Regions from separate parts of the Paracoccus aminovorans genome, predicted to be linked through region 1. Evidence: riboswitches for the same ligand, from Rfam matches in the RefSeq annotation. Region 1 holds a riboswitch; each other region holds the start of a gene.

Evidence for each region. Region 1 has a riboswitch for cobalamin ahead of JCM7685_RS02215 (DUF1636 family protein). Riboswitches for the same ligand answer to the same signal wherever they lie in the genome.
Region 2: another riboswitch for cobalamin. It lies ahead of JCM7685_RS19190 (DUF1852 domain-containing protein); the one in region 1 lies ahead of JCM7685_RS02215 (DUF1636 family protein).
Region 3: another riboswitch for cobalamin. It lies ahead of nrdH (glutaredoxin-like protein NrdH); the one in region 1 lies ahead of JCM7685_RS02215 (DUF1636 family protein).

The regions. Positions count from the first base shown of each region.
Region 1 is NZ_LN832559.1:429,904-436,282, reverse strand. Features, by position in the region: gene JCM7685_RS02225 (hypothetical protein) at 1-498, opposite strand, end outside; gene cobO (cob(I)yrinic acid a,c-diamide adenosyltransferase) at 560-1,183, opposite strand; cobalamin riboswitch at 1,222-1,418, shown strand; gene JCM7685_RS02215 (DUF1636 family protein) at 1,494-1,868, shown strand; gene cobW (cobalamin biosynthesis protein CobW) at 1,865-2,899, shown strand; gene cobN (cobaltochelatase subunit CobN) at 2,912-6,061, shown strand; partial or broken gene JCM7685_RS20170 (precorrin-3B synthase) at 6,058-6,234, shown strand.
Region 2 is NZ_LN832562.1:685,041-691,419, reverse strand. Features, by position in the region: gene JCM7685_RS19195 (methionine synthase) at 1-1,013, opposite strand, end outside; gene JCM7685_RS19190 (DUF1852 domain-containing protein) at 1,041-2,024, opposite strand; cobalamin riboswitch at 2,153-2,351, opposite strand; gene JCM7685_RS19180 (ABC transporter permease) at 2,737-3,483, opposite strand; gene JCM7685_RS19175 (ABC transporter ATP-binding protein) at 3,480-4,412, opposite strand; gene JCM7685_RS19170 (ABC transporter permease) at 4,409-5,560, opposite strand; gene osmF (glycine betaine ABC transporter substrate-binding protein OsmF) at 5,563-6,379, opposite strand, start outside.
Region 3 is NZ_LN832562.1:301,505-307,883, reverse strand. Features, by position in the region: gene nrdE (class 1b ribonucleoside-diphosphate reductase subunit alpha) at 1-885, opposite strand, end outside; gene nrdI (class Ib ribonucleoside-diphosphate reductase assembly flavoprotein NrdI) at 867-1,295, opposite strand; gene nrdH (glutaredoxin-like protein NrdH) at 1,301-1,522, opposite strand; cobalamin riboswitch at 1,618-1,803, opposite strand; gene JCM7685_RS17490 (metal ABC transporter permease) at 2,048-2,881, opposite strand; gene JCM7685_RS17485 (metal ABC transporter permease) at 2,878-3,741, opposite strand; gene JCM7685_RS17480 (manganese/iron ABC transporter ATP-binding protein) at 3,725-4,639, opposite strand; gene JCM7685_RS17475 (metal ABC transporter substrate-binding protein) at 4,734-5,636, opposite strand.

The sequences.
Region 1 (6,379 bases):
CGGCTCGGCCGAGGGATCGGCCGGGGCGCCGTCGGCCGCCATCGGCGGACCATATTGCACCGAATCGATGACGTAATCCGTCATCACCGCCTTCTGGTCGCGAAAGCTCATCAGCGCCTCGTCCCAGGTGCCGGTCGATTCGATCCGGGTCGAGCCCTTCTGCTCGAACATCTTCGGCACCGCCACCGACCAGCTGAGCACCTGGTCCTCGCTGACGCCCCAGCTGCCGTCGCCATTGTCGGTCAGCTCATAGGTCAGGGGCGAGACGGTGATCTGCGCCTGATCGTCGGGAACCTGCGCCAGCAGCGGCGCCGGGTCGATCCGCAATTCGTAGCTGTCGCCCTGGGGCGTGACGCTGACCACGCCCTCGACCGCGCCGAAATAGGTCTGGAAGACGCCCTTCAGCCTGGCGGCGCCCTCGTCGCTGGCCGGCACCGCCCAGGCTGCCGAAAACGGGCAGAAGGCCAGCAGCGCAACAAGTCCTTGTCTGAAAATCATCCTGCAACATCCCTTTCGAAATCGCTCGTGTATCGGCCGGGGCAGATGACACCATGCCGCGTCAGAATTCCACCCCCGGCTGCGCCTTGATGCCGTCGCGGAACGGATGCTTGACCACCTCCATCTCGGTGACCAGATCGGCGGCCTCGATCAGTTCCGGCTTGGCGTTGCGGCCGGTCAGCACGACATGGGTCATAGGCGGCTTTTCGTCGCGCAGGAAAGCCACGACCTCGGCCACGTCCAGATAGTCGTAGCGCAGCGCGATGTTGATCTCGTCGAGCAGCACCATGCGGATCTCGGGGTCGCGGATCAGCGCCTTGGCCTTTTCCCAGCCGGCGCGGGCGGCGGCGACGTCGCGGGCCTTGTCCTGGGTTTCCCAGGTGAAGCCCTCGCCCATGGCGTGGAACTGGCAGAGATTGGCGAAATGCGTTGTCAGCAGCCGCCGCTCGCCGGTGTCCCAGGCGCCCTTGATGAACTGCACCACCGCGCAGGGCATGCCGTGGGCGATGCAGCGCAGGATCATGCCGAAGCCGGAAGAAGATTTCCCCTTGCCCTTGCCGGTATGGACGATGATCAGGCCCTTTTCGCCCTGCTTGCCGGCCATCATGCGGTCGCGAGCGGCCTTGACCTTGGCCATCTTCTGGGCGTGGCGGGCGTTCTCGTCTTCGGGGGGATCGGCGGACATCGGGGACTCCTTTGCTTGACAAGCGGGGGCGTGGGGGGCACAGCTTCGGCTGCGCCGGTTCCTGTCCCATGACAGGTGAAAAGGGAATGCGACGGGTTATACCCGAAAGCAGCCGCCCCCGCGACCGTGACCGGAAAGGTCGTCCAAAGCCACTGGCACATGCCGGGAAGGTGGGACGCCCGTGGGCCTGGCCCGAATCCGCAAGCCGGGAGACCTGCCGCGCAGAAGGATTGACCGGCGGACGGGGTGTTCCTGCTGGGGTTCGGGCGACCGCCCTGCCTCATGCCGCCATGACCAGGGGAGCTGAGGCATGACCGTGACGCTGCATGTCTGCATCACCTGCCGTGCCGGCGAGCCCGTCGTCGACGGCCAGCCCGTGCCGGGACAGCGGCTGATGGCGGCGCTGCTGCGCCACCCCGATCCGGCGGGCGTGACCATCCGTCCGGTCGAATGCCTCTCGGCCTGTTCCAATGGCGCCGCCATCGCGCTGAGCGGCCCCGACCGCTGGACCTATGTCTATGGCCGCATGGAACCCGCGGACGCCGCCGAGATCCTGCAAGGCGCCAGCGCCTATGCCGCCACGCCCGACGGCATCGTGCCCTGGCGCGAGCGCAGCCCGATTTTCCGCAAGCGCAGCATCGCGCGCATTCCTCCCCCCTTGGCCCCCCGACTGGATGAATCATGACCGACCTGACCAAGACCCCCGTCACCGTCATCACCGGCTTCCTGGGTGCCGGCAAGACCACGCTGATCCGCCACCTGATGCAGAACCCGCAGGGCAAGCGGCTGGCGGTGCTGGTCAATGAATTCGGCACCATGGGCGTCGACGGCGACATCCTGAAATCCTGCGCCGACGAGAATTGCCCGGCCGAGAACATCCTGGAACTGTCGAACGGCTGCATCTGCTGCACCGTCGCCGACGACTTCATCCCGACGCTGGAAAAGCTGATGGCGATGCCGGCGCGGCCCGATCACATCCTGATCGAGACCTCGGGCCTGGCCCTGCCCAAGCCGCTGCTGAAGGCCTTCGACTGGCCGGCGATCCGCTCGCGCATCACCGTGGACGGGGTGATCGCCCTGGCCGATGCCGAAGCGGTGGCCGCCGGCCGCTTCGCCCCCGACGAAGCCGCCGTCGAGGCCCAGCGCGCCGCGGACGACAGCCTGGACCATGAAACGCCCCTGTCCGAGGTGTTCGAGGACCAGATCGCCTGCGCCGACATCGTGCTGCTGTCCAAGGCCGACCTGGCCGGCGAGGCGGGCCTTGCCGCTGCCCGCGCCGCGATCGAGGCCGAGGCGCCGCGCAAGCTGCCGATTCTGCCCCTGACCGACGGCGTGATCGACCCGCGCGTGATCCTGGGCCTGGGCGCCGCGGCCGAGGACGACCTCGACGCCCGCCCCAGCCACCACGACGGCGCCGACGACCACGAACACGACGATTTCGATTCGGTGGTGATCGAGCTGCCCGAGATCGCCGATCCCGCCGATCTGGTGGCGCGGATCGAGCGGCTGGCGCGCGAACGGAACGTCCTGCGCGTCAAGGGCCATGTCGCCGTCGCCGGCAAGCCGATGCGCCTGCTGGTGCAGGCGGTGGGCGAACGGGTGCGGCATCAGTTCGACCGGCCGTGGGGCGATCAGCCGCGGCTGTCGCGGCTTGTGGTGATCGCCGAGCACGACGATATTGACGAAGCCGCCATCCGCGAGGTTCTGCACGGCTAAAAGGGGTCCGGTTTGCACGTCGTCTTCCGCGAAAGCCGCGGGCTCGAGGATGCCGAGGTTCCGACCGACCCCGGCCAGAGCCCCGCCGATCTGGTGGTGCTGTCCTATAGCGACAGCGACCTCGGCGCCTTCGCGGCGGGCTGGCACCGCGCCGCCGGCGGCCTGCCGTCGCTGCGGCTGTGCAACCTGTCGGCGCTGCGCCACCCGGTCTCGGTCGACCAGTATTGCGAGACGACGCTGTCCGGCGCCCGTGCCGTGCTGGTCCGGCTGATCGGCGGCGAGGCCTATTGGCCCTATGGCGCCGCCAGTCTTCAGGACCTGGCCCGGCGGCGCGGCATCGCGCTGGCCTTCCTGCCCGCCGACGGCCGCCCCGACCCGGCCCTGGAGCGGCTGTCCACGCTGCCGCCGCCCATGCTGCACCGGCTCACGGCGCTCTGCGACGAAGGCGGGGCGGTGGCCGCGCAGATGGCGCTGGCCGAGCTGGCCCGCGCCGCCGGCCTGCCCGCCGCCGCGGTCGAGGGCCAGGCCGCCATCCCCGCCTTCGGCTTCTACGACCCCGACCGCGGCGTGATCGACCGCCCCATCCCCGGGCTGCTGGTCAGCTTCTATCGCAGCTATCTGACCGCGGCCGACCTCGGCCCGGTCGATGCGCTGATCCGGGCGCTGCGCGACGCCGGCCTGCCCGCGACCGGCGTGTTCGCGCCCTCGCTGAAGGCCGCCGGTGTCGCGGATTTCCTCGCCCCGCACCTGCCGGGCGTGGCGGCGGTCGTGAACCTGACCGCCTTTTCCGCCCGGGACGATGCCGGGGCCACCCCCTTCGACGGCGCCGATTGCCCGGTGTTCCAGGCGGCGCTGTCCACCGCGCCCCGCGCGCTTTGGGCCGCCGAGGACCGCGGCCTTTCGGCCGCCGACCTCGCCATGCATGTGGTGCTGCCCGAGGTCGACGGCCGCATCTTCCTGGGCGCCGTCAGCTTCAAGGAGCCGCAGCCCCGCGACCCCGACCTGCAATGCGCGCGCCTGGTCCATGCCCCCGACGCGGCGCTGATCGCGGCGGCGGTGGCGCGGATCAAGGCGCGGCTGGCGCTGCCGGCGGCGCGGCGGGCGGTGGTGCTGTCCACCTATCCCGGCAAGGCGCATCAGCTGGCCCATGCGGTGGGACTGGACGCGCTGGCCTCGGCGGGCGCGATGCTGGGGATCGGCCACGCCGACCTGGGCCGCCGCCTGCTGGCCGAGCGGCTGCACTGGCCACTGGCCGACTACCTGCGCGCGCTGGCCGCGCTGCCGGCCCCCCTGCGCGACGACCTGCACGCCGCCTGGGGCGAGCCGCCGGCCCAGGGCTTCCGCTTCGCCGCCATCCGCCAGGGCCCCGACCTCATCGCCCTGCAGCCCGAGCGCGGCGCGGTCGCGACCCGCAGCGACGACTACCATGACCTCTCCCGCACCCCATGCCACGACTATGTCGCCTTCTACCTGTGGCTTCGGACCCAGGCCCAGGCGCTGGTCCACATGGGCGCGCATGGCACGCTGGAATGGCTGCCCGGCAAGTCGGTGGCGCTTTCTGGGGAATGCTGGCCGCAGGCGCTGCTGGGCGATCTGCCGGTGATCTATCCCTTCATCGTCAACGACCCTGGCGAGGCCGCGCAGGCCAAGCGCCGGCTGTCGGCGGTGACGCTGGGCCACCTGCCGCCGCCGCTGGTCGATGCCGCCGTTCCCGAAAACCTGGCGCATCTGGAACGGCTGCTGGACGAATATTCCACCGCCGACGGGCTGGACCCGCGCCGCCGCGACCGCCTGATCGGCGCGATCCGCGACGAGGCCCGCGCCGCCGGCGTCGAGGCCGACCTCGGCCTGCCCCCCGACGCCGCGCCCTCCGAGGCGATCCCGCTGATCGACCGCTTTCTCTGCGATCTCAAGGACAGCCGCTTCGGCGACGGGCTGCATGTCTACGGCACCGTCCCCGGCGAGGCCGAGGGCCTGGCCCGCGCCCTGGCGGGGCGCCATGTCGCGCCCGGCCCCTCGGGCTCTCCGGCACGCGGACGTCGGGACGTGCTGCCCACGGGGCGCAATCTCTTCACCGTGGACCCGCGCGCCGTGCCCTCGCGCAATGCCCATACCCAGGGCGTGAAGCTGGCCGAGGAACTGCTGCGCCGCCATCTTCAGGATCACGGCGACTGGCCCCGGGGGCTGGTCGTGGACCTGTGGGGCAGCGCCACCATGCGCACCGCGGGCGAGGAATTCGCCATGGCGCTGCATCTTGCCGGCATGGCGCCGCGCTGGGATGCCGCCTCGGGCCGCGTCGCCGGCATCGAGATCCTGCCGCTGGCCGAACTCCGCCGGCCGCGCATCGACGTGACGCTGCGGGTCTCGGGCCTGTTTCGCGACATCTTCCCGGGCCTGGCGCAACTCTTCGAGACCGGGGCCGAAGCGCTCGCCGCCCGCGACGAGGATGCGGCGGACAATCCCTATCTGGCGCGCGCGCCCCGCGTCTTCGGCCCCAAGCCCGGACTCTACGGGCTCGGCATCGCGGAACTGGCCGAAACCTTCACCGACGAGGCGCGGCAGGCGGCGGGCGAGGCCTGGCTCGCCGCCTCGTCCCATGCCATCGCCGCCGACGGCACGATCGCGCATCGGCCGCAGGCGATCCGCGACCGGCTGGCAGGGGCCGACGCCTTCGTCCATGCCCAGGACCTGCCGGAATCCGACCTGCTGCTGGCCGGCGACTATGCCGCGCATGAGGCCGGCTTCGCCGCCGCCATGGTTCGGATCGGCGCCCCTGCCCCCGCGCTCTACCATCTCGACGCCACCCGCCCCGACCGGCCCCGCGCCCGGCTGCTGACCGAGGAAATCGCCCGCGTCACCCGCGCCCGCGCCGCCGACCCGCGTTGGGCCGACGGCATGATGCGCCACGGCTTCCGCGGCGCGGCCGAGATCGCGGCGACGCTGGACCACATGGCCGCCTTCGCCAACCTGGCCGGCGTGGTGCCGGGGCATCTCTTCGACCTTTATCACCAGGCCACGCTGGCCCGGCCCGAACTGGTCGCCTTCATGCAACGCGAAAACCCCCAGGCGCTGGCGGCGATGCGCGCCCTGTTCGCGCGGCTGCTCGAATCCGGGCTGTGGACCAGCCGCCGCAACTCGGTGCTGGCGGAGCTCAAGCCATGAGCTTCACCGTCAAGGGCTGGTGCCCCGGCGCCCTGCGGCCGATGCGCTCGGGCGACGGGCTGGTGCTGCGCATCCGGGCGCGCAACGGCCGGCTGGAACCCGACCAGGCGCGGCTGATCGCCGGGCTTTCGGCGCGGCACGGCAACGGGCTGATGGACCTGACCGGCCGCGCCAACCTGCAATTGCGCGGGCTGGACCCGGCCGGCCATGCCGCCACCGTCGCCGCCCTGGCGGGCATCGGCCTGATCGACCCCGACGCCGAGGCCGAGGCGCGGCGCAACGTGATCCTTTCGCCCTTCGCCGCCCCCGGCAGCGCCG
Region 2 (6,379 bases), on a different replicon from region 1:
CTTCGGACAATTTCTGCGCCCGCGCTCAAAGCAGCCAGCTTGCCGCTTGCCACGCGACGAGTCAAAGGCGCCATGCCGCAGTTGGTGCAGGGCCAGAGCTTGTCGGCGTCCACGAACTGCAGCGCCCTTCGTAGAGTATCGGCTACCTCGTCGGGAGTCTCGATGGCATTGGTCGCCACATCAATAGCGCCCACCATCACTTTCTTGCCTCGGATGAGTTCGATCAGATCCATTGGGACACGAGAATTCTGACATTCCAGAGATATTATGTCGATATCGGACTTTTGCAGTTTTGGGAAGATTTCTTCATAATGCCTCCACTCCGCACCAAGGGTCTTTTTCCAGTCTATATTGGCCTTGATACCGTAGCCATAGCAAATATGCACCGCGGTTTCGCATTGAAGACCTTCAATAGCCCTTTCCAGAGTGGCGATCCCCCAATCATTCACCTCATCGAAAAATACATTGAATGCGGGTTCATCGAACTGAATGATGTCGACGCCGGCAGCCTCCAGCTCCTTGGCTTCCTGATTCAGGATGCTGGCGAATTCCCAGGCCAGTTTCTCGCGACTTTTATAGTGAGCATCATAAAGCGTATCGATCATCGTCATGGGGCCGGGCAGGGCCCATTTGATGGGCTGCCTGGTCTGCTGGCGCAAAAATTTGGCATCCTCGACAAAGACCGGCCTTCGACGGACCACGGCATCGACAACCGTCGGGACACTCGCATCATAACGATCCCGAATCCTGATGGTCTCGCGCTTTTCGAAATCAACTCCGCTGAGATGCTCGATGAACGTGGTGACGAAATGCTGACGCGTTTGCTCGCCGTCGCTGACGATATCAATGCCTGCCTGTTGCTGATCTGCCAGGGATAAACGCAGAGCATCCTGCTTTCCCTCGATCAGTTGCTCACCTTGCAACTTCCAGGGCGACCAGAGAGTCTCGGGTTGCGCAAGCCAGGAGGGTTTGGGCAAACTGCCGGCAGTTGAGGTGGGTAGCAGTGTTTTCATTGCAAGTAACCTTTTGATCCTGATTGTTCAAAGTGCGTAGCTGGCAAACCACTGCTCAAGAGTGGCTTGGTGCGGCTTGATGAAGTGCTCATGGGCGAACTTGCCCTGCTCAATAGCCAGCCGACTCCGTTCCTCACGATCATAAACAATCTGGGTTAGGGAGTAGTCACGATTCTGCAAGCTTGGCTGATAGAACTTCCCTGCAGTGGAATTTGCGTTGTAAATCTCCGGGCGGTAGATTTTCTGAAAGGTTTCCATCGTGCTGATGGTGCCGATAAGCTCAAGATTATTGTAATCATTAGGCAAATCGCCGCTGAAATAGAAAGCCAGAGGCGCGACTCCATCTGGAGGCATGAAAAATCGAACCCGCAGCCCCATTTTCCCGAAATATTGATCGGTCAAGGAGTGCTGATCTTGCTGATACTCCACGCCCAGGACAGGATGCTGATTTTCGGTCCGACGATAAGTCCTGCTGCTTGAAGCGCTGAGACATATGACGGGAGCCTTCTTGAATTTCTCTTTGTAAGCGTTCGAGTGTACGAAGTGCTTGAAAAGCTTTCCGTGCAAACCGCCGAAGTTGTCCGGAACGCTGAAGCTCGGTCGCTTTCTGTTGTGATCGGGCAGCAATACACTGAAGTCATAATCCCGAACATAAGATGAGAAATTGTTCCCCGCAATGCCATCAATGCGCTTTTCGGCCTTTTTATCGATGATATTTGTCTTCAAGATTTCAATCAATGGGAAGGAATCATTGACGCCTTCAACGCCGACATTAAATTCGACGGAAATTATTTCAAGGTCGACAGAATAACGATCTGCTTGGGGATTATCCCAGTGGGCTAGGGCATTGAAGCGATTGTCGATCATCTTCAATGCGTTGCGCAGGTTTTCTCTGCGACTCTCTCCTCTTGCCAGATTTGCGAAGTTGGTCGTGATCCGCGTATTGTCTGAGGGGTGGTAGTCCTCATCAAAGCGAATGCTCTTGATAGTGAACGTGAATTCTTCATTCATCGTGACATGCCTTCTGGACGACCTGACGAAGCAGGCCGGAAAACGAAAAGACTCCCCGCGACGAATGTCGCGAAGCGGCGATGTCACCTTTGCGGATTGGCCGCTCCCGACGCGCCCACCGCGGCCGGAACAGGTGATCGATCCAGGCAGGTTTCCTGACTTGCGGGTCTTCGCCTGGTCCGGCCTTCCCAGCGCGCGATACGCGCCAGTGGCATTCGGACAGGCTCTCCGCCTACAGTTGCGGGGGCAGCTCCGGATTTGACGACTGTCTTACCGGATTCCCTTTTATCCGGGGGCTCCCCCGGCACCTGAATCACACGGCAAATTTGCCCGCCTTGCACAAAGTGTCAACGGCTCCGGAAGTGAAATTCCGTCATGATAAATATGAGCGAAGCGGCGGCGGCTGCGCTATTGCACCTCTGGTCCTCTACCAGAGCTGCACATCCTGCTGCGCTGGGGCTGTGACGCAGGCGCCGCCGAGCCACCAGATCCGCAGCGCGAGGGCCGCTCGGGGGTGACGCTGTTTCGCCGCGTCGCGCGCGGACCGATACCAACCGAAGAGGGTATCATGCAGGCTCCGGTCCGTTTCTCCGTTGGATCTGATCGGTAAATGAGGGGTGAAGGTTAGCCACCGACGGCCTGCAGGCCGAGCACCAGCCTATTCACGAGCAGCCACTTTTCCCGGGTGCCTCGAACGAGGATGGGACCCTTTTCAAATGGCCTGCTGAGGCTCTCTGCCGGTTCGGCGTTTCGCGATCTCGATGAGCAGCCCGAAGGCATCGTAAAGCAGCACGGCGATGCAGCCCGTCAGCATCCCGCCCTGGATGACATAGGCCGGATTGTTCGAGGTCAGCCCGGCGATGATCACCTCGCCCAGGCTGCGCGCGGCGATGGTCGAGCCGATGGTCGCCGTGGACAGCGCGATGACGATCGAGATCCGGATCCCCTCAAGGATCAGGGGCAGGGCGAGGGGCATCTCGACCTGCGTCAATATCCGGCGCGGCGTCATGCCCATCGCCTTGCCCGAAAGCAGGACCGCGCCGGGCACCGCCCGCAGTCCCGCCAGCGCGTTTTCGAAGATCGGCAGCAGGCCGTAGAGGAACAGGGCCAGCACCGTGGGCCGGGCGCCGAAGCCCAGCAAGGGAACCGACAGCGCCAGCACGGCGACCGGCGGAAAGGTCTGGCCGACATTCGCCAGCGTCCGGGCCATGGGCAGGAACTCGGCCCCGGCGGGGCGGGTGACGAGGATGGCCAGCGCCAGCGCGATCAGGGTCGAGGGGATCATCGCCAGCGCCACCAGCGCCAGATGCGAGGCGGTCAGGCCGGCCAGCGATGCGCGGTCGTAGATCACCGGCCCGCCCGCGGGCGCGAAGGGGCGCAGCAGCGGCTCGAACAGCGCGGGAAACAGGATCAGCCCGCCCGTCACACCGATCAGGATGATCCAGCGCAGCGCCGTCATTCCCGACCCCGCGCCAGGATGTCGTCGCGCGTGACGATGCCAAGCCGTTGCCCCTGCGCATCGGTCACCGGCAATCGGTCGCGTCCGGTCCAGATCATTTCGGCCAGCGCGTCCGACAGTGAAGCGGCCACATCGACCGGCTCGCCCTCGGCTTCGCCCGCGCGCGACAGCGAGCCGACCGGGTGCAGCGCCAGCAGGCGCAGGGAGCGGCCCGTTTCGCCCACCAGATCGGCCACGAAGGGCGTGGCGGGCGCGCGGATGATCCGGTCGGGGGTGTCGAACTGCTCGAACCGTCCGTCCCGCATCACGGCGATGGCATCGCCCAGATACAGCGCCTCGTTCATGTCATGGGTGACCAGGACGATGGTCGTGCCCAGCTGGCGGCGGATCCGGGTCAGATCGCGCTGAGCCTGGCGCCGGATCAGCGGGTCCAGCGCGCCGAAAGGCTCGTCCATCAGCAGCACATCGGGGCGCGCGGCCAGGGCCCGCGCGACACCGATCCGCTGCGCTTGCCCGCCCGAAAGCTGATGCGGATAGCGATCTGCGATCTCGGCCGGGTCAAGCTGCAGCATCTGCAACAACTCGGTGACGCGGGCCGCGATCCGGTCCTTGGGCCAGCCCAGAAGGGTCGGGACGACACCGATATTGCGCGCCGCTGTCCAATGCGGAAACAGCCCATATCCCTGGATGACATAGCCGATGCCCTGGCGCAGCGAAGTTTCGGGGATGCGGCTGGCATCCTGGCCGTCGATCAGCACCCGTCCCGATGTGGGTTCGACCAGCCGGTTGATCATCCGCAACAGCGTCGTCTTGCCCGAGCCGGAGCTGCCGACGATGGCGGTGAGCGTGCCCTTCGCAAAGCGGGCGCTGACCTTGTCGACCACCGTCCTGCCGTCATAGGTCTTGGTCAGGGCCTCGATCTCGATCATTGCGGCTGCCCCCCGGAAAGCCCGATCAGCAGGTCCATGACCGAGGATGTCAGGAAGGCCAGCGCCACCGTCGGGATCACGCCCAGGAGGATCAGGTCGGTCGCCGTCTGGCCGATGCCCTGGAAGATGAAGGTGCCGTACCCGCCCGAGCCGATCAGCGCCCCCACGGTGGCCAGCCCGATATTCTGCACGAGAACGATGCGTGCGGCGGCCAGGATGACCGGCAGGGTCAGCGGCAGGTCGATCCACCACAGCCGTCTAGCCTCGGTCATGCCCATGCCTCGCGCCGCCTCGGTGATCTCGCGCGGCACGGCATCGAGCCCGGCGACGGTATTGGCGACAAGGGGCAGCAGGGAATAGAGAAACAGCGCGATCAGCGCCGGGGCCGTGCCGATCCCTCTGATCCCCGCATCCGCCGCACCCGGAACATGGGCCGCGATCCAGGCCAGCGGCACGATCAGCATCCCGAACAGCGCGATCGAGGGGATGGTCTGGATCAGCGTCAGCAGGTTCAGCACCGGACCGCGCAAGCCCGGATGGCGCTGGATCGCAAGCCCCGTCGGCAGGGCGACCCCCAGCGCCGCCAGGAACGAACCGAAGGTGAGGACCAGATGGTCCGCGGTCGCCCGGTGAAACGCGTCCGCGCGCAGCCGGAATTCGGCGGCGACCGAAAGACCGGCCAGCGTGCCCGAGCCGAGCAGTATCGCGACCCCCGCCACGGCGCAGGTCAGCAGCGCCGCCCGTGCCGCCGGGCCGGGCCGCATCCGCGCGAAGGCGTCCACCACCAGCAGCAAAAGCGTCCCGGCGGCCAGCCAGAATCCCGCACCGGGCGAGACCCGTGCCGCAGGCGCCGCCTGCTCCAGCAGCAGCGCCGCCCCGCGCCCCAGCAGAATCATCAGCGCAGCCAATGCGCCGGCAAGCAGCAGCAGCCGCATTCCCGGGCGTCGCAGCAACAGCAGCGCGACCGCCAGCAGCACGATCCCCGCAAGCAGCGCGCCGGTCATGGGCCAGCCGACCGTCTCGGCCCAGGTCCGGGGCTGCGGCGGCGCGATCCGGTTGGGACGAAAGCCGAATGCCGACAGGGCAGGGGACGCTACTAGCGGCAGGGCCATGACGGCCGACAGCCGGTCGATGCGCGGCACCGGCATCCTCAGTCCAGCAGCCCGGCCTTGGTCAGATAGGCGCGGGCGACCTCGGCGGCGGGCAGGCCCTCGACCTGAACCTGTCCGTTCAACCCTTGCAGGGTTTCAAGGTCCAGCCCCGTGAAAGCCGGTTCCAGCAGTTCGGCGATCTGGGGATATTCGGCCAGCACCTCGCCCCTGACAATGGGTGCGGGCTGATAGACCGGCTGCACGTTCTTGTCGTCCTGCAGCACCGTCAGGCCGGAAAAGGCAAGCGCGCCGTCGGTGCCATAGACCATGGCCGCATTCGCCCCGCTGGTGCCGTTTGCCGCCGCCTGGATCGTGGCGGCCGTGTCCCCGCCCGACAGCACGATCAGCTGGTCCGGCGTCAGCGTAAAGCCATAGGCCTTCTGGAAGGCGGGCAGCGCCGGGGCCGAATTGACGAACTCGGCCGAGGCGACCAGCTTGACCTTGCCGCCCCCCGCCACCCATTTCCCGAATTCCGAGAACGTGCTCACGCCCGCCTCTTGGGCCAGATCCGAGCGCAGGGCGACGCCCCAGGTGTTGTTGGCGGGTGCGGGCGTCAGCCAGACGATGCCGCTGGCCTCTTGGTCCAGTTGCTTCGCGGCTTCAAAGCCCGCGCTGGCATCCTGCCAGATCGGCTCGTCGGCGCGGTTGAAGAAGAAGGCGGCGTTGCCGGTATATTCGGGATAGATGTCGATCTCATCCGCAAGGATGGCCTCGCGAACGATCGGCGTGCTGCCCAACTGGATGCGATCGCGGGTCGGGATGCCCGCATGGTCCAGCACCTGAAGGATGACCTGTCCCAGCACGCCTCCCTCGGTG
Region 3 (6,379 bases), on a different replicon from region 1:
CAGTTCGAAGGTCACGTCCGGGATCACCACGCCCAGGCTCAGCGTCTTGATGCGGATCTTCTCGTCGGCGTTCTCGCGCTTGGTGTCGAGGAAGCGCAGGATGTCCGGGTGATGCGCGTTCAGATAGACCGCGCCCGCGCCCTGACGCGCGCCCAGCTGATTGGCATAGCTGAACGAATCCTCCAGCAGTTTCATCACCGGGATGACACCCGAGGACTGGTTCTCGATGCCCTTGATCGGTGCGCCCGCCTCACGCAGGTTGGTTAGCATCAGCGCCACGCCGCCGCCGCGCTTCGACAGTTGCAGGGCCGAGTTGATCGAGCGGCCGATGGATTCCATGTTGTCTTCCAGCCGCAGCAGGAAGCACGAGATCAACTCGCCACGCGACTTCTTGCCGGCGTTGAGGAAGGTCGGCGTCGCTGGCTGGAAGCGACCGGACAGGATCTCGTCCATGAAGCGCATCGCCAGGCCCTCGTCGCCGCGCGCCAGCGCCAGGGCGACCATGACCACGCGGTCCTCATAGCGTTCCAGGTAGCGCTGGCCGTCGCGAGTCTTCAGCGTGTAGCTGGTGTAATACTTGAACGCGCCCAGGAAGGTCGGGAAACGGAACTTCTTCTGATAGGCGGCATCCCAGATCGCGCGCTGGAAGTTCTTGGAATACTGGTCCAGCACCTCGGGCTCGTAATAGCCCTCGTCGACCAGATAGCGCAGCTTTTCGTCCAGATTGTGGAAAAAGACGGTGTTCTGGTTGACGTGCTGCAGGAAATACTGCCGCGCCGCCTTGCGATCCGCGTCGAAGCGGATGCGGCCCTCGCCGTCATAGAGGTTCAGCATCGCGTTCAGCGCGTGATAGTCCAACTCGGCCTTTACGCCATCGTCAAGCATTCCGTCCCCCAGAATTCGCTTAGCCCCGCATGCACGCGGGAAATATCCAGATCGGTCCCCGCCAGCTCGAAACGATACAGCACGGGAACGTTGCATTTGGTGGAAATCACCCGACCAGACAGCGCATAGGTGGCGCCGAAATTCCGGTTGCCGGCGGCGATGACGCCGCGCAGCAGGGCGCGGCGGTCGGGATCGTTCAGGAAATGGATGACCTGCTTGGGCACCGCGCCCCGCCCCTCGCCATCGGCATAGGTCGGGCAGATCAGCACATAGGGCAGATCGGGCGCAGGCATCGGGTCCCTGGGCGAGATCGGGATGCGGCAGGCGGGCCGGCCGAGCCGGGCCACGAAGCGCGCCGTATTCCCCGAAGCCGAGGAGAAATAGACCAGTCTGCCCGTCGGCCCGCCCATGGCCCTTACGACAGGCGGCCGATCATGTCCGGGCGGAAGCCGGCCCAATGCGCCTCGCCGGCGACGACGACCGGCGCCTGGCGATAGCCGAGCGAGGTGACCAGTTCCAGCGCCGAGTCGTCCTCGGTCAGGTCCACCAGGTGGTAGTCGAGACCGCGCGCATCCAGGGCGCGGGTGGTGGCGGTGCATTGCACGCAGGCGGGCTTGGAATAAACGGTGATGGTCATGCCTCTGCTCCTTCTTTTTTGCTGTAGGGCAGCCGAGGGCTGGGCCGGAGGCTATGCCATCCGAACCGCTCAAGCCCCGCGCCCGCCGCACGGTGTGGTCCTTTCGTGCCATGGCAGGTCTTCTGACTCGCAGGTCTCGGCTCGGCTGCCCTTCCCGGTTTCCCAGTGGCGTTGCAACCTCGCTCACCGCTTACAGCTGCGGGGGCAGTGCCGGATTTTCACCGGGCTTCCCTCTTCGTCCTCCGGATCGCTCCGGATTAACCATGACCCGGCCAGTAAGCCACGCCGTGCGGCCCGGGTCAATCCATATCTAGTGGGATGCGGCGATCTATCCCCAAATATGTGGTGGGTCTGTGGATAAGATCGCCAGGGCGCACGAAAGGCGTCCCGTTAACCATTCGCCGAACGGATCGGGGTCCGAAGCGGCCATCCTGCTGCCGGAGGTTGTGCGGCGCCGCCGCGGGCGTACTCGGCGGCAGGGACGCATGGCGGGACCGAGATCCGACCCCGCAATCCGCGGCGCCCTCACAGGGCGGCCGTGGCACGCTTCACCTGCCATGTCCGCCGAACAAAGGCGGCGACGAAGATCGCGGTCAGGATCAGGATGACCGTCGGCGCCGGCGCGCTGTCCAGGAAGAAGCTGGCATAGGCCCCGGTCAGCATCGCCGCCATGCAGACCGCCACCGCCACCGCCAGCATGCGGCCGAAGCTGCGCGCCAGCAGGAAGGCGATGGCGCCCGGCGCGATCAGCAGCCCGACCGCCAGGATCAGCCCCGTCGCCGCCATGGTGGCGACGATGGTCAGCGACAGGATCGTCAGCAACCCATAATGCAGCAACCCCACCGGCAGGCCCGACGCCCGCGCCTGCGCCGGATCGAAGGCGTGCAGCATCAGGTCCTTCCATTTCAGCAGCAGCACCAGCGACACCGGCGCCCCGATCCACAGGGCGGTGCGCAGGTCCGCGGCGCCCACGCCCAGCATGTTGCCGAACAGGATATGGTCCAGGTGCACGTCCGAGGCGATCGAGGTGTAGAGGACGATCCCCAGCCCGAACATGCCCGAGAAGACGACGCCCATGACCGTGTCCTTCTTCACGCGGCTGTTGTCCGCCAGGTATCCGGTGGCCAGCGCCGTCACCATCCCGGCCGCGAAGGCGCCCAGGATCAGCGGAAAGCCGAGGATATAGGCCAGCACCACGCCCGGCAGCACCGCGTGGCTGACCGCGTCGCCCATCAGCGCCCAGCCCTTCAGCACCAGGAAGCAGGACAGCAGCGCCGTCGGGACCGCGACGATGGCCGAGATCAGGAAGGCGTTCTGCATGAAGCCGAACTGGAACGGCAGCAGGAGCTGGTCGATCATTGCGGGGCCTCCTCGCGCAGGGCGGCGCGGGCCTTGGCGCGGGCGGCCAGCAGCCCGTGCTTCGGCGCCCAGACGAAGGCGGCGAGGAAGATCAGCGTCTGCAGCACGACGATGATGCCGCCGGTCGCGCCGTCGAGGAAATAGCTCAGATAGGCGCCCAGGAAGCTGGTGACGGTGCCCAGGGTCACCGACAGCAGGATCAGCCGCGGGAAGCGGTCGCAGAGCAGATAGGCCGTGGCGCCGGGTGTCACCACCATGGCGATGACCAGGAACGCGCCCACGGTCTGCATCGCCGCCACCACGCAGGCCGACAGCAGCACGAAGAACATTCCCTTCAGCAACCCGGGCCGCAGCCCGACGGTCCGGGCGTGGCTCTCGTCGAAAAAGACCACCATCAGGTCCTTCCACTTCAGCGCCAGCACCGCCAGCGAGACGAAGCCGATGATGGCCAGTTGCAGCGTGTCCCCGGGCGTGATCGCCAGGATATTGCCCATGGTGATGGTCTGGACCGACACCGCCATCGGATTGACCGAGACCATGAACAGCCCCAGCCCGAAGAAGCTGGTGAAGATAAGCCCGATCACCACGTCCACCTTGAGCCCGGAACGGTCGGACAGGAACAGCATCGCCGCCGCCGCCAGCCCGCCCGAGAGGAACGCCCCCAGCGCGAAGGGCAGGCCCAGCATATAGGCGCCGGCGACGCCGGGGACCACGGAATGGGACAGGGCGTCGCCGATCAGCGACCAGCCCTTGAGCATCAGATAGGCTGACAGGAAGGCGCAGACCCCGCCCACCAGCGCCGAGACCCACATGGCGTTCATCATGTAGTGATAGCCGAAGGGTTCAAGCAGCAGGGTCATCCGAGGCCCCCTCGTGCGTCCGGGTGCGGTCGCCGTATTGCACCAGCGGGCGTTCGTCGTCGCTGAGGATGGTGATGCGGCGGCCGTCCTCGTCGTCGTGCAGCGCATGTCCGCCCAGGGTGAAATGCCGCAGCACGCCGCCAAAGGCCGCTTCCAGGTTCCCGGGCGTGAAGGTGGTCTCGGTCGGGCCATAGGCCAGCACGGTGCCCTTGACCAGCACCACCCGGTCGCAGAATTCCGGCACCGAGCCCAGGTTGTGGGTCGAGACCAGCATGACCCGGCCTTCGTCGCGCAGCGCGCGCAGCAGGGCGATGATCTGCTCCTCGGTCTTGACGTCCACGCCGGTAAAGGGCTCGTCCAGCAGGATGACCTGCCCGTCCTGCGCCAGGGCCCGGGCCAGGAAGACCCGCTTCTTCTGGCCCCCCGACAGCTCGCCGATCTGGCGGCGGCGATGGTCGAGCATGTTCACCCGCGCCAGCGCCCGCTCGACCGCCTCACGATCCGCGGCCGAGGGACGGCGCAGGAAACCCATGTGGCCGTAGCGGCCCATCATCACCACGTCCTCGACCAGAACGGGAAAGGACCAGTCCACCTCTTCGGCCTGGGGCACATAGGCCACGAGGTTCTTCTTCAGGGCCTCGCGCACGGTCATGCCCAGCAGCCGGATCTCGCCCCGGGCGACCGGCACGAATCCCATGATCGCCTTGAACAGCGTGGATTTCCCGGCGCCGTTCACGCCGACCAGCGCGGTGACGGTGCCCCTGGGGATGGCGAAGCTGGCATTGCGCAGCGCGGTCAGGCCGTTGCGATAGGAAACGGTCAGATCGCGCGCCATGATGCCGCCGCCCGAATCCGGCGCGTCGCCGCTGGTCCTGGTGGTCGATCTGTCGTCGCGCATCTTGGTTTTCGCTTTCTGCCGGAACGGGACGGTCGCCCTCGGATGGGAAGCCCGGCGCGCGAGGCGCGTCAGGACGCTTTCCGGGGATCCTCCCTCAGTTCACGCCGGCCGCAAGCCCTTTCGCCACGGTCTCGGCGGTGACCCTCAGCAGGTCCAGATAGGTCGGCACCGGCCCGTCCGGGCCGGACAGGCTGTCGACGTAGAGAACCCCGCCGTAATGCGCCCCCGTTTCGCGCGCGACCTGTTCGGCGGGTCCGGTGTTCACCGTGCTTTCGCAAAAGACGGTGGGGATGTCATGTTCCCGCACCCCGTCGATCACCGCGCGGACCTGCTTCGGCGTGCCCATCTGGTCGGCATTGATCGGCCACAGATACAGTTCGTGCATGCCGAAATCCCGGGCCAGATAGCTGAAGGCGCCTTCGCAGCTGACCAGCCAGCGGCGGTCTTCGGGGATGGCCTCTATCTCGGCCTTCAGCGGCGCGATGGTGCTTTCCAGCTCCGCCTTGTAGCGTTCGGCGTTGCGCGTGTAGGTCTCGGCATTCTGTGGGTCCTGCGCGACGAAGGCCTTTTCGATATTGTCGACATAGACCTTGGCGGTCTCCAGCCCCATCCAGGCGTGGGGGTTCGGCTTGCCGTCGTATTCGCCGCCGCGGATCGGGATCGGCGCGATCCCCTCAGTCACCGTGACGACGGGCACCTGATCGAGATTGGCAAGGAACTTCTGGAACCACAGTTCTAGGTTGAGGCCGTTGTAGAGGATCAGATCGGCGCCCTGCGCGCGAACGATGTCCTGCGGCGTCGGCTCATAGCCGTGGATCTCGGCCCCCGGCTTGGTGATCGACACCACCTCGGCGGCATCGCCGGCGACGTGACCCGCCATGTCGGCGATCACGGTGAAGGTGGTCACCACCTTCATCCTGTCCTCGGCCGTCGCGGTCCCCGCCATCAGCGCCGTTGCCGTCACCGCACCAAGCAGGCGTGCCAAGCTGGAGGACATATGAATTCCTTTCCTGTTTCCCTTGTCGGAGCCGCCCGCGACCCAGTTGCGAGCGCTTCGCGACAAGAGATAGCGATCCGCGAACAATTTGCAAGTGAAAATCAATCTCAATAAGGTTGATGCTGGCAGCAAGCGATCCGTGGCAGCCTCGCGCAGGCCCGGCTCTGCGGCTGACTTAGGAAAAAAGTAAGGGATCCCAGCCATTGGCCGTCACGCGATGGTAAGTTCCGTCTTACCCGCCTATTGCGGCAATGATGCTTGGAGGCTTTCGCCGAGGCGCGCGACAACTGCGCCGGCAATCATCGGAAAAAGAGGCGCCCTTCTTCCAGGTACGGGCGATTCCGTCGACGATGCCTTGACCGACGATTCCGGCGCCCTGATCGACCGGTCGGCACAGCGACATCGCGGATCTCGTACCTGCAGCCTTAGGCAGCATCCGGGAACCGTCGTGAGCATCCCGTTGAGTTTCGGATGGCCACCACAACCAGGACCTACAACCGCCCCCCATTGCTGTCTACCACTCCGAGCCACTGGGTAAGTAGTATCCTATTGCTGACGGGCTTCGACCAAGGCGCCAGCACGATTCTAGAATGACCTGCCGCGGAACGGCCTGACCTTTCGCACCGCCCGCCCAGCAGCGCAGCGTCTCGCATTCCGGGGCCATGCGCCTGGAAGCGATCACGCTGAACACACTGCCGATGGCGGGCCCTGTGGACCGGCTCGGCCTACCCCTGTTCCAGATC